DNA from 4 places in the Rhizobium sp. WYCCWR 11152 genome. Region 2 is predicted to be linked to each of the others. Evidence: riboswitches for the same ligand, from Rfam matches in the RefSeq annotation. Region 2 holds a riboswitch; each other region holds the start of a gene.
What was found. Region 2 has a riboswitch for cobalamin ahead of cobU (bifunctional adenosylcobinamide kinase/adenosylcobinamide-phosphate guanylyltransferase). Riboswitches for the same ligand answer to the same signal wherever they lie in the genome.
Positions count from the first base shown of each region.

Region 1 (3,004 bases), on a different contig from region 2:
GCGCTGGCGATCCTCAACCGTGCCAAGGCCGATGGTGTTCCCGTGCCGCCGGCCTTCGAGCTGGAAGCGCTGCCGGGCAAGGGTGTCAGCGGCAAAGTCGGCGGTGAGGCGCTGGATCTGCTGTCGCCGCCTGCCGCCCGCGAGCGCGGGACGCTCGGCGCGGAACAGGATGCACGCATCACGGCGCTGAACGACGAGGGCAAGAGCGTGTCGGTGCTGCTCGTCAATGGTGTTGCGGCCGGCTTGATCGCGATGCGCGACGAGCCGCGCGAGGATGCCGAGGCCGGGCTCGCTGCCCTCAAATCAGCAGGCGTCAAGGCGATGATGTTGACGGGCGACAACAAGCGGACGGCAGCAGCCGTTGCCGGCATGCTCGGCATCGACTGGCGCGGCGAGATGATGCCGGAGGACAAGCAGCGGGTCGTCGGCGAATTGAAGCGCCAGGGTTTCATCGTCGCCAAGGTCGGCGACGGCATCAACGATGCTCCGGCGCTGGCCGCTGCCGATATCGGCATCGCCATGGGTGGCGGCACCGATGTGGCACTGGAGACGGCGGATGCCGCCGTGCTGCACGGACGCGTCGGCGACGTGGCGCGAATGATCGAACTTTCCAAACGCACGATGCGCAACATCCTGCAGAACATCACCATCGCACTCGGGCTGAAGGCGGTGTTTCTGGTGACGACGATCGCCGGCATTACCGGGCTCTGGCCAGCGATCCTCGCCGATACCGGCGCCACCGTACTGGTGACGATCAACGCACTGCGGTTGCTTCGGATAAAAATATGAATGTCGTTTGGGGAGCCGGCTTCTGCCGGCTCTTTTTATGATGGGTTCTCCACAGCGCTTTTCCGTTAACGCTTCATTATCCACATCATACACAGGCGCGGCGATTCGTTGTCGCCATTGCTGCGCCGCCGCAACAACTTGTTGACGTCATCGGCGATTCGGGTACCATATCTAGTGTTCGAGGTTCCGTCGATTCGTGAGGATCGGCGGCTAAGACGGGAATTCGGTGCGCTTCGCCATCATGGTGCGGCAATGCCGGAGCTGCCCCCGCAACTGTAAGCGGCGAGCAACTGTCCGATTTCAGGTCACTGGAGCATGATGCTCCGGGAAGGCTGGGCAGGCGCTTTGACCCGTGAGCCAGGAGACCTGCCTCGAACGAAACGTCCACGGGCGGGGTGTCCGGAAGGTCGCGTTGCATGCCTGCGGGGAATCTCCGCATCGCGTTTCGCAGGCCCGAACCTCCGCCCCCGAAACCTTCGCATTGAGCCACTTCGGGGTGAAGTCATGTCAGTATCTCAGTTCAGGCCGCCACCCGCTCAAGGTAGAGGGCGGAGTACGCCCAGCGGCTAAACAGCCGCACAGCTCAAATCATCAGAGAACTTTTCGACGGATATCGACAGATTTCCGATCGATGTCCTGCGCCCAATCGCGTCGTCACGAGGAATATCATGACCATTACCGTCTACAGCAAGCCTGCCTGCGTCCAGTGCACTGCCACCTACCGCGCCCTCGACCGGTTGGGTGTCGATTATGACATCGTCGATATCTCGCAGGATGCCGAAGCGCTCGATCGCGTCCGCAGCCTCGGCTACATGCAGGCGCCCGTCGTCATCGCCGGCGAGCAGCATTGGGCGGGCTTCCGTCCCGACATGATCAGCGCGCTCTCTTGACGTGAGGACAAGCGATGGGCCTGATCGTCTATTATTCCAGCCGATCCGAGAACACCCATCGGTTCGTCGTCAAGCTCGGACTGCGCGCGGCGCGCATTCCGCCAGGTGGCGCAGACGCATTCCATATCCGCGAACCCTTCGTGCTGATCGTGCCGACCTATAGCGGCGACGGCGGCAAGGGCGCCGTTCCCAAGCAGGTGATCCGTTTCCTCAACGATGCGGAAAACCGCGGACACATCCGCGGCGTAATCGCCGCGGGCAATAGCAATTTCGGCGAGACATACGGGCTCGCCGGCAACGTGGTCTCGCAGAAATGCCAGGTGCCGTACCTTTACCGGTTCGAGCTCATGGGCACCGAAGACGACGTCGCCAAGGTCAAACACGGAATGGAACGATTTTGGACACGGGAACAAACCTGACGCGGGATGCGGGCGCAAAACCGCATCACACTATTGCTCAGCCCGCCGGGGAGAGGCCGTCGAAGGCAGCCGAAACCCTCGACTATCACGCGCTGAACGCGATGCTGAACCTCTATGACGATGAGGGGCGGATCCAGCTCGACAAGGATCGAATGGCTGCCAAGCAATATTTCCTGCAGCATGTAAACCAGAACACGGTGTTCTTCCACAATCTGAGGGAAAAGCTCGATTACCTCGTGACCGAGGGTTATTACGAGCAGGAGGTTCTCGACCAGTATTCCTTCAATTTCGTGCGGGATCTGTTCGACCAAGCCTATGCCAAGAAATTTCGTTTCCCAACCTTCCTCGGCGCCTTCAAATATTACACCAGCTATACGCTGAAGACCTTCGACGGAAAGCGCTATCTCGAGCGCTATGAGGACCGCATCTGCATGGTGGCTCTGGCCTTGGCGCGCGGCGACGAGGCCCTTGCCCGCGACATGGTCGACGAGATCATTTCCGGCCGCTTCCAGCCGGCAACGCCGACCTTCCTCAACGCCGGCAAGAAGCAGCGCGGCGAACTGGTTTCCTGCTTCCTGCTGCGCGTCGAGGACAATATGGAATCGATCGGTCGGTCGATCAATTCGGCGCTGCAATTGTCGAAGCGCGGCGGCGGCGTGGCGCTGTCGCTGACGAATATCCGCGAGGCAGGCGCGCCGATCAAGCATATCGAGAACCAGTCCTCAGGCATCATCCCTGTCATGAAGCTGCTCGAAGATAGCTTCTCCTACGCCAACCAGCTCGGCGCGCGGCAGGGGGCAGGTGCGGTCTATCTCAACGCCCACCACCCCGACATCATGCGCTTCCTCGACACCAAGCGCGAAAATGCCGACGAGAAGATCCGCATCAAGACGCTGTCGCTCGGCG
Region 1 is NZ_JABFCP010000028.1:38,062-41,065, forward strand. It holds gene G9X67_RS34205 (heavy metal translocating P-type ATPase) at 1-789, shown strand, start outside; cobalamin riboswitch at 954-1,178, shown strand; gene nrdH (glutaredoxin-like protein NrdH) at 1,458-1,679, shown strand; gene nrdI (class Ib ribonucleoside-diphosphate reductase assembly flavoprotein NrdI) at 1,694-2,098, shown strand; gene nrdE (class 1b ribonucleoside-diphosphate reductase subunit alpha) at 2,077-3,004, shown strand, end outside.
Region 1: linked by a shared signal. The riboswitch ahead of nrdH (glutaredoxin-like protein NrdH) and the one ahead of cobU (bifunctional adenosylcobinamide kinase/adenosylcobinamide-phosphate guanylyltransferase) in region 2 are both predicted to bind cobalamin.

Region 2 (3,004 bases):
CCCGGCAGCACCGCAATCAGTGCCCCGGCGCGGGACGCTGCCGCATGCAGCGCTTCCAGCGCATAATGGAAATAGCTGGCGCCGCCGAGCGCCCGCACGACAATCAACTTGGCATGCCGCGCGGTGCGCTCGACATAGGTGTCGATAGACATCGGATGCTTCAGGCTCATCAGGCTGGCGAGCCGCAGCGAATGCGCCGCCCCACGGTCGCGATGGGCGGCGGCGATCGCGGCAAGCTCGCTGTCGGCCGCCGACAGGAACAGGATGTCGCCCGGCGTCTGCCCGAGGTCGATTGCCTCCTCGCCGTCGCTGATCGTTCCCTGTTGAGCCAGAAGCAGATGCATCGGGTTACGCCAGCGCTTCGATCGCCGCCCTCACCGCGTCCTGATCCATTTCGTGCAGGCCGATGACGACAAGGCGCGTGGCGCGCTTTTCGCTCGCGCCCCAGGCGCGGTCGAAATAATGGTCGATGCGGCTGCCGACGGCCTGGATCTGGAGGCGCATCGGCTTGCCCGAGACATCGACGAAACCCTTGAGGCGCAGCACGTCATGGGCGACAATGATGCCCTTAAGCGCTTCGACGAAGCCAGCGGGATCGGCAATGGGTCCGAGCTCGACGACGAAGCTGTCGAATTCATCATGGTCATGCGGCGCACCGTCCTCATGCTCCAGCTCGTGATGCGACTTGCGATTGGCGACATCGTCCTCCGTGCCGATGCCGAGGCCGAGCAGGATGCCGGCCGACACCTCGCCGTTCTTCGCTTCGATCATCACGGGCTTGCGCACCGTGCGGGAGGCGACCTCGTCGCGCACCCTGATAAGGCCGGCAGCGTCGATCAGGTCTGTCTTGTTGAGCACGATGAGATCGGCGCAGGTAAGCTGGTCCTCGAACAGCTCCTCGATCGGGCTTTCGTGATCGAGCGACTCGTCCTCGGCGCGGCGCGCATCGACAGCATCATGGTCATCGGCAAAACGCCCTGCGGCAACGGCGGCGCTATCCACCACCGTGATGACGCCGTCGACAGTCACCTGCGTGCGGATATCAGGCCAGTTGAAGGCGGCGACCAGCGGCTGCGGCAGAGCAAGGCCCGAGGTCTCGATGACGATATGGTCGGGACGCTGTTCGCGCTCGAGCAGCTTCGTCATCGTCGGGATGAAGTCATCGGCGACGGTGCAGCAGATGCAGCCATTGGTGAGCTCGATGATGTCATCCTCGGTGCAATTTTCCGCACCGCAGCCCTTAAGCACGTCGCCGTCGACGCCGAGATCGCCGAATTCGTTGATGATCAACGCAATCTTCTTGCCGCCGGCATTGGTGAGCAGATTGCGGATCATCGTCGTTTTGCCGGCGCCGAGGAAGCCGGTGATGACGGTTGCGGGAATCTTCTGCTGGTTCATAGACTTAACCCTTCATTTTCAGCGGCAGGCCTGCCGCGATGAAATAAACTTCGGCGGCCTTCGCCGCGATCGATTGGTGCAGCCGGCCGGCATGATCGCGAAAATCCCGCGCCATGCGATTGTCCGGCACGATGCCGAGACCGACCTCGTTGGAAACGAAAACAAGCCACGCCTTCGCGGCGGGCAGGAAATCGGCAAGGGCTGCAAATTCCGCCGCCATATTCCGCTCCTCCATCATCAGATTGGTGACCCAGAGCGTCAGGCAATCGACCAGCACGATGCCCCCTTCGCCGTCTATGGCGGCGAGTTTACCGACGAGATCGAGCGGCTCTTCATGCGTTGTCCAGGACGGACCCCGATCGGCCTTGTGTTGGGTGATGCGCGCCTGCATCTCCTCGTCCCATGCCCGGCCGGTCGCGACATAGTGACGGTCGAGGCCGGTCGCTGTGACGAGGGATTCGGCGAAACGGGATTTGCCGGAACGTGCGCCGCCGAGGATGAAGGTGGCGGTCATACTCAAAAGCCCCTCAGGGAGAGTGCGTAGCCGTGGCTTGTTCCGAGTGCACCTTTCTCGGCTACTGAGAGTGTGACACCCCCCTCTGTCCTGCCGGACATCTCCCCCACAAGGGGGGAGATTGAATCGCCGAGAGCTTTTCTCCAAACAATTGATGTAACACGACGGTCGTGCGGCTTGCCGACCTCCCTCCTTGTGGGGGAGATGTCCGGCAGGACAGAGGGGGGTACCCAGCATTCGACATAAGCGGCCGAAAACACTCCTCTTGCAGCGCTGCTTGGAGGCGTGGCATGCGCCGCACCAGGCCGCGCCGAATTCAATCGTTCAGCCAAGACAACCTCCGTGCTGGCAACGGGCATATTGCCCAGGTGTGGGCTTCTCGCCCGGCACGCATGGCAGGTCTCCTGGCTCGCGGTTATCGGCCGCGATCGGGGCAGACCGGAAACCGGTCGCCCTGATCGTGCCAGCGGATCATCCTCGCCTTCCCGGCTGCATCAGTGAAAAGGTGGACGATTCGTAGACTTGAGAGGCGTCCGACCCCGGTTGATCACCATGCATATCCAGTGGCTTTTCCGGCATGTCACCCATCCCGCCCGCTTGCATTATTGCAAGCCGCCGGCCGGAAGGGCCTGATGCCGGATGGAAGACCCTGACCGCTCTACAGTCGCGGGGTCGGCTGTGATGAAGGCGCCCGGCTTGGGTCCGCCCCGTCACATTCCCTTTTCATCCGGAAGGGCGCAACACCGATCCGGAACCATCCGTTATGTCAGGATGGTCAGTCGACCATCCGTTATCGGGATGGTTAGGCAAGCGCAGGGATGAAGTCAACCGGCCTTGGCGGCCGCCCGATCGCCAGCCACGCGACGCACTTACCCAAGCACGACTTACTCTACCTTAAATATCGTCATTTATCAGAGGCTTACGTCATAAAAAATTTATTCCATCCGCCGGCTTTTCGCCGCAATTGCGTCGCAAGCGGACTGCGCGACCATCTCCGCCCTTGACCGGGCCTCTCCCCGCCTAGTTGTCTAGCCATGCTTATGAAATTGGATCGGCGCCGTTTCCGCGCGCTGCGTGTTTTCTTCGATCCGG
Region 2 is NZ_JABFCP010000008.1:127,502-130,505, reverse strand. It holds gene cobN (cobaltochelatase subunit CobN) at 1-344, opposite strand, end outside; gene cobW (cobalamin biosynthesis protein CobW) at 349-1,398, opposite strand; gene cobU (bifunctional adenosylcobinamide kinase/adenosylcobinamide-phosphate guanylyltransferase) at 1,403-1,912, opposite strand; cobalamin riboswitch at 2,289-2,686, opposite strand; gene G9X67_RS10475 (chloride channel protein) at 2,947-3,004, shown strand, end outside.

Region 3 (3,004 bases), 160 kb from region 2:
AGAAAGCCATGGAGCGGAACAGGCCGCCGATCAGCAGGCAGGCCATGATCAGGAACAGCGGCGTTTCGGCGGTGAAAAGGCCGTTGATGCCGAGGAAGATCGCCGCCAGCAAAGTGGTGATTGATATGACGGTGCGGAAGCCGAAGGCATTGAAGGTGCGCGAGGCGGCGAATTTCGAGCCCATGGAGCCGAGCGCGCTGACGAAGGTGACCGAGCCCGATTGCAGCGGCGTCAGGCCGAAGCCGAGCTGCAGCATCAATGGCATCAGGAACGGCAGGGCGCCGAGCCCCATGCGGAAATTCGAAGCGCCGAGGATCGCCGCCCGGAACATCGGGTAACGGAACATCTTCGGATCGAGAAGCGGATAGGGCACGCGGCGGGCATGCAGGAGGTAGAGGAGGCCGGCAAGAATGCCGATCGCAACCGTGACGTAACCGTAGATGACGGGCACGGCCGGCAGGCTGATGACCGACACGCCGAAAACGAAGCCGGAGAAGCCGATGCCGCAAAGGAAGAATCCGGGGAAGTCCATCGGCCGCGGACTGCGTGGCTCGACGGTCGGCAGGAAACGCGTGACGAGGATGATGCCGAGCACGCCGATCGGGACGTTGATCCAGAAGATCCAATGCCAGGTGAGATAGGTGGTGAGGAAACCGCCGATCGGCGGCCCCATGATCGGGCCAATCAAAGCGGGAATGGTAAGCCAGGCCATGGCATCGACGAGTTCGTGGCGCGGCGTTCCCCGGACCAGCAGCAGGCGGCTGACCGGCGTCATCATCGAGCCGCCGGCGCCCTGGATCAGGCGCGAGACGACGAAGGCCGTGATCGAGTTGGAAAAGGCGCAGGCGATCGAGCCGATCATGAAAACAAAGATCGCCATGCGGAAGATGTTGCGCGCACCGAACCGATCGGACATCCAGCCGCTGATCGGGATGAAGATCGCCAGCGCCACGAGATAGCTGGTGACGGCGAGCTTCAGCGCGATCGGCGAGGTGCCGATATCGGCGGCGATTGCCGGCAGGCTGGTGGCGATCACGGTCGAATCCATCTGTTCCATGAACAGGGCGACCGCAAGGATCATGGGTGTGAGGCGGGGCACGGGCAACCGAGATGCTGCGATGGACTGTCACAGTCCATACGCTTTCGGTGGTGATAAGGCCATAGAAACTGTCGGTGAAGGGGCTTGCCTAGCCGCTTCAAACCGACGCGGGTGGATGACGAAACGGGATCGTACGTCTTGTTTCCTTTTGTCCTCCCAAGGGTTTGATGTAGGAACTGAGGCTGCGGCTTGCGCTCTCTTCTCCCCAGCGGGGAGAAGGTGGCCCGAAGGGTCGGATGAGGGGGCTGCACGGCTGCCCTTCATCATTGCCCTTCGCTTACGCTCAGCGCATTCGCGGCTTTGCCGCTCACCCCCTCAACCGCCTGCCGGCACCTTTTCCCCGCTGGGGAGAAGAGATTCGTGGCACCGCAGCGCTCCCTTTTGCCGGCGGAAGAGAGGGACAGGCGGCACCGCGCGGCCTCCGGCTTGACTGCGACATCGGGCCCAGCTTGCCGCCGCCGCGCTTTCCTGAAATAGATGCGTCGTCAGGTGCCCGCCGATAAGGCGGGAGAATCGGGAATCCGGTGCAAGACCGGAACGTGCCCAACGCTGTAAGGCCGACGCTTGCCGCTTCATCATGCCACTGGCCTTTTGCCGGGAAGGCTGCGGCAGACGGATGACGCCGAGTCAGAAGACCGGCCTGGCAAGATAGACCGATCCGCGCGGACAGCGGGGCGGTCGCGTTGTTGGGGATTTGACGATGCGACCCTTTGATGAGGATGCCCTTTCGGCGGCGTCCGGTTTTTCCTTGGCCGAACGCGAGGCCGTCTATCACGCGATCATGACGCGGCGCGACGTTCGCAGCCAGTTCCTGCCCGATCCCTTGCCTGATGATGTTGTGCAGCGGCTGCTGACGGCCGCTCACCACGCACCATCCGTCGGCTTCATGCAGCCGTGGAATTTCATTCTGGTGAAAAGTGCCGCTGTCCGGACGCGCATCCAGGACGCGTTTGCGAGGGCCAACGAGGAGGCGGCGCTGATGTTCGAAGGCGAGCGGCGGCAGGCCTACCGATCGCTCAAGCTCGAAGGCATCGTCGAGGCGCCGCTCGGCATATGCGTGACCTGCGATCCTACCCGCAGCGGCAGCGTGGTGCTGGGGCGCACCCACAATCCGAAGATGGATTCATACTCGACCGTCTGCGCCATCCAGAATCTCTGGCTTGCGGCACGGGCGGAAGGGGTCGGCATCGGCTGGGTCAGCATTTTTCGTGAAGGCGACCTGAAAACCATTCTCGGCATACCCGAGCATATCGAAGTGGTCGCCTGGCTCTGTGCCGGTTTCGTCGACCGGCTCTATGACGAGCCGGAACTCTCCGTCAAAGGCTGGCGGCAGCGGCTACCGCTCGAGGAACTCGTCTTTCATGATGGATGGGGACTGAACACCTAGAGCAGTGCGGTGGAGCATGGCCTCAATCGCATAGTCACGCCATTGACGGTCAAGGTGAGCAAACCGATGTCGGTATCGCCGACGCGGTGCGAGGCCGAGATATCTTGGAAGACCGGGTATGCCCGAAGCGGAAATCTTTGTCTGCATCCGTTACTCCGAAAGGCATTCTGCAGCCCCCTTGTGTATAGACATTGGCGCACGCTGTTAGCGAACGAACAGTAGGAGATGCTATGAACAGGAACCTTAAAGAGCTATCGTTTCAACAGGTTGATGTTTTTTCCTCGGAGCGAATGGGTGGAAATCCACTTGCGGTGGTAGTGGATGCGGACGATCTTGATACACCAACGATGGCCAAGTTTGCCAACTGGACCAATCTAAGCGAGACGACCTTCCTCCTAAAGCCGACGGTCCCGGATGCTGATTATCGCGTCAGAATTTTCACGCCGCATCAGGAGCTACCCTTTGCCGGACACCCGACTTTGGGTAGCTGCCACGCATGGCTGACCTTGGGCGGAAAG
Region 3 is NZ_JABFCP010000008.1:286,274-289,277, forward strand. It holds gene G9X67_RS11260 (MFS transporter) at 1-1,081, opposite strand, end outside; cobalamin riboswitch at 1,570-1,758, shown strand; gene bluB (5,6-dimethylbenzimidazole synthase) at 1,800-2,486, shown strand; gene G9X67_RS11270 (PhzF family phenazine biosynthesis protein) at 2,717-3,004, shown strand, end outside.
Region 3: linked by a shared signal. The riboswitch ahead of bluB (5,6-dimethylbenzimidazole synthase) and the one ahead of cobU (bifunctional adenosylcobinamide kinase/adenosylcobinamide-phosphate guanylyltransferase) in region 2 are both predicted to bind cobalamin.

Region 4 (3,004 bases), on a different contig from region 2:
ATATGATCAACGCAAAATATTTCCCGTTCAGCATCCAGTAGTTCGCCGGTCAATTTTCGAGAATACGGGATGGCCGGGTTTTCGCCCGGCCATCCCTATCAAGTCCTGTCTTACGCAATCCCGGACGCAAAACCGCTGCGCACTTTTGCTGGAATTGCTCTAGGTCGCATCGCTATGCGGCTTTCGCCACGTCTCCGTGCGGATCGAGGACATATTTCGTCGCCGCTCCCTGGTCGAAGCTTTCATATCCATTGGCGGCATCGTCGAGCGGGATGACTTTGGCGTTGACGATATCGGCAATTGGCAGTCGGTCGTGGAGGATCGCCTGCATGAGCTGACGATTATATTTGATCACCGGAGTCTGGCCGGTGTGGAAGGACTGTGCCTTGGCCCATCCGAGGCCGAAACGAAGCGAAAGATTGCCGTGTTTGGCGGCGTTGTCGACGGCGCCCGGATCCTCGGTAACGTAGAGGCCGGGAATACCGATCGAACCCGCGGCACGGGTAATTTCCATCATCTGATTGAGCACGATCGCCGGCTGCTCCCCGCCCGAGTGGCCGCGTGCCTCGAAGCCGACCGCATCGATGGCGCTGTCCACTTCGTTGGTGCCGACGACCTGCGCGATCATGTCGCCAAGACGGTCGCTCTTCGACAGGTCGATCGGTTCGAAACCGACTTTCGCCGCATGCGCCAGGCGGTCCTTGTTGAAATCACCGATCATCACGACAGCAGCGCCGAGAATGCGAGCCGAAGCCGCAGCGGCAAGGCCGACCGGGCCGGCGCCAGCGACATAGACGGTCGAGCCGACCCCAACGCCTGCACGCACCGCGCCATGGAAGCCGGTGGGCAGAATGTCGGAGAGCATGGTGAGATCCCGGATCTTCGCCATTGCCTTGTCCCGATCGGGGATTTTCAGCAGGTTGAAATCTGCATAGGGAATGGTGACGTAGCGCGCCTGTCCGCCGATCCAGCCGCCCATGTCGACATAACCGTAAGCACCGCCGGCGCGGGCCGGGTTTACCGTCAGGCAGACGCCGGTATCCTGAGACTTGCAGCAGCGGCAACGGCCGCAGGCGACATTGAAAGGCACCGAGACGATATCGCCGATTTCGAGCATCTCGACATCGATGCCTTTCTCGATGATCTCGCCGGTGATTTCATGACCGAGGACCAGGCCCGGCATCGCCGTCGTTCGGCCGCGGACCATGTGCTGATCGGAGCCGCAGATATTGGTCGAGATCACCTTCAGGATGACGCCGTGTTCGATGCGGCGGCCGTCGGGCGCTTCCAGCTTCGGATCGTCGATGTCGCGGACTTCGACCTTGCCCGGCCGGAGATAAACGACGCCTCTATTTTTGCTCATGGATTCCTCCCACTTGTTTGAATGCCTCGATCTGCAACCGATGCAGTCGATGGCAACCTTCCCTCCGGCCTGCCTCCTCTGCAGTCCGGTGTCCACAACACGAGGATACCGCCGCACCGGGCGATATTCGAATTTTCAAAACGGACAGATTGGATGGAGAAGAGGAGTGAACGCCACGGCTTTCGCCTGTCGTTCCGCTCGTGATCGTCTGCCTGCAATCCGTCGATTTGCTCTGCCAAGAGCTGGTTTCCAGCTCCAGAATCTCCTTCCGATCCATCTCGATATCTTTCCGGATGTCTATCCGGCGATTTCCTTGAGGATTTCAGTTCTTCTACCGCTGCGGGGGGAGCGTCGGCGGGTCAGGCCGGCTTCCCAATGTCCATTTCGCCAGTTTGCGAGATAGCGCCTTGAACGCCACAAACAAACCATGCCTGACGGAAAACAGCGATCAAGAAAACGACATGGGTGCAACTCAAAGACGACAGTTGGCAAAGTCGCCATAGCTCGCTGCGCAGGGGGAATAATTGATCCCGCGAATACGGCGGTTTTCCGGATCGTCTGGGAAGATTGATCGCCGCCTAAAGGCTTTAGGCGCGATGCGGTCGCCGGCTGCGGCTGACGTCGATGGCCGTGTGCCAGAGCACGGCGCCGAGGATGATCGCGCCGCCGAAAAAGGTAGCGACGGGCGGTTGCTCGGCAAACAACAGCCAGACCCAGAACGGCGTGAGTATGATTTCCATCGTGCCGATCAGCGCGGCTTCAGCCGGCGGCATCCGCTTCGCCCCGGCAAGGAAGAGCACCAGCGCCAGGGAGAAATTGGTCGCGCCGAAGGCGGCAAGAACGATCCAATTGTGCAGGTCGAGCGAGCCGACCGAACCGAACGGGGCAAAGATGGCCAGCGTCAGGAAGGCGCTGACGACGGTCGGCGGCAGGCTCGGCACGCCGGGATTGATGCGCGGAATGATGATGACCAGCGCGAAGGACGCCGTCATGCCGAGCGCCAGCAGATCGCCCACGCCGGTCCCTCCGCCGATCGACGAGGCGACGATGACGGCGACGCCGAGGAGCGAGATGCCGCCGGCAATCAGCGTCCGCCTGGAGACCCTCTCCCTGAGGATGACCCAGCCGAGCATGGCCGCGATGAAGGGCGCGGTCGCATAGATCATCGTCACATTGGCGACGGTGGTCATATAGAGCGCCCCGATGAAGCATACCTGACTGAAAGTCTGGCATGCGATCATCGCAAGACCGGACGGATGGAAGACGGATCGCCATTGCTGCCGTGAAATGCCCCCTTCGAGGAAAAGGCAGGGGATCAGCAGGAACAGGCCACCGAACAACGATCGCCAGGCGATCGCCGTCCACACATCGGTCGTCAGGAGTCGCGAATAGACGCCGCTCGCGCTCCAGGCAAGTGTCGCGGCAACGATGAGAAGCACACCCTTCTCGTGCTCGCTGCCTGCGAGGCGTCTGGCCGGATTTTCAATTGTCACGCAGATATTCTCAAAGAAGGAAGTCGAACGCGGCTCATTTGTGCGTCAAGAATTGACATCAGACAAACGAATAGTAGAGATAGCTGTCATCGATTTTTTAAATGGCTGTCTCATGCACGAACCGATTGAGAGCGACCTGCTCAGAACT
Region 4 is NZ_JABFCP010000012.1:232,173-235,176, reverse strand. It holds gene G9X67_RS26550 (transporter substrate-binding domain-containing protein) at 1-41, shown strand, start outside; gene fdhA (formaldehyde dehydrogenase, glutathione-independent) at 173-1,363, opposite strand; cobalamin riboswitch at 1,585-1,788, opposite strand; gene G9X67_RS35445 (EamA family transporter) at 1,951-2,856, opposite strand; gene G9X67_RS26535 (LysR substrate-binding domain-containing protein) at 2,969-3,004, shown strand, end outside.
Region 4: linked by a shared signal. The riboswitch ahead of fdhA (formaldehyde dehydrogenase, glutathione-independent) and the one ahead of cobU (bifunctional adenosylcobinamide kinase/adenosylcobinamide-phosphate guanylyltransferase) in region 2 are both predicted to bind cobalamin.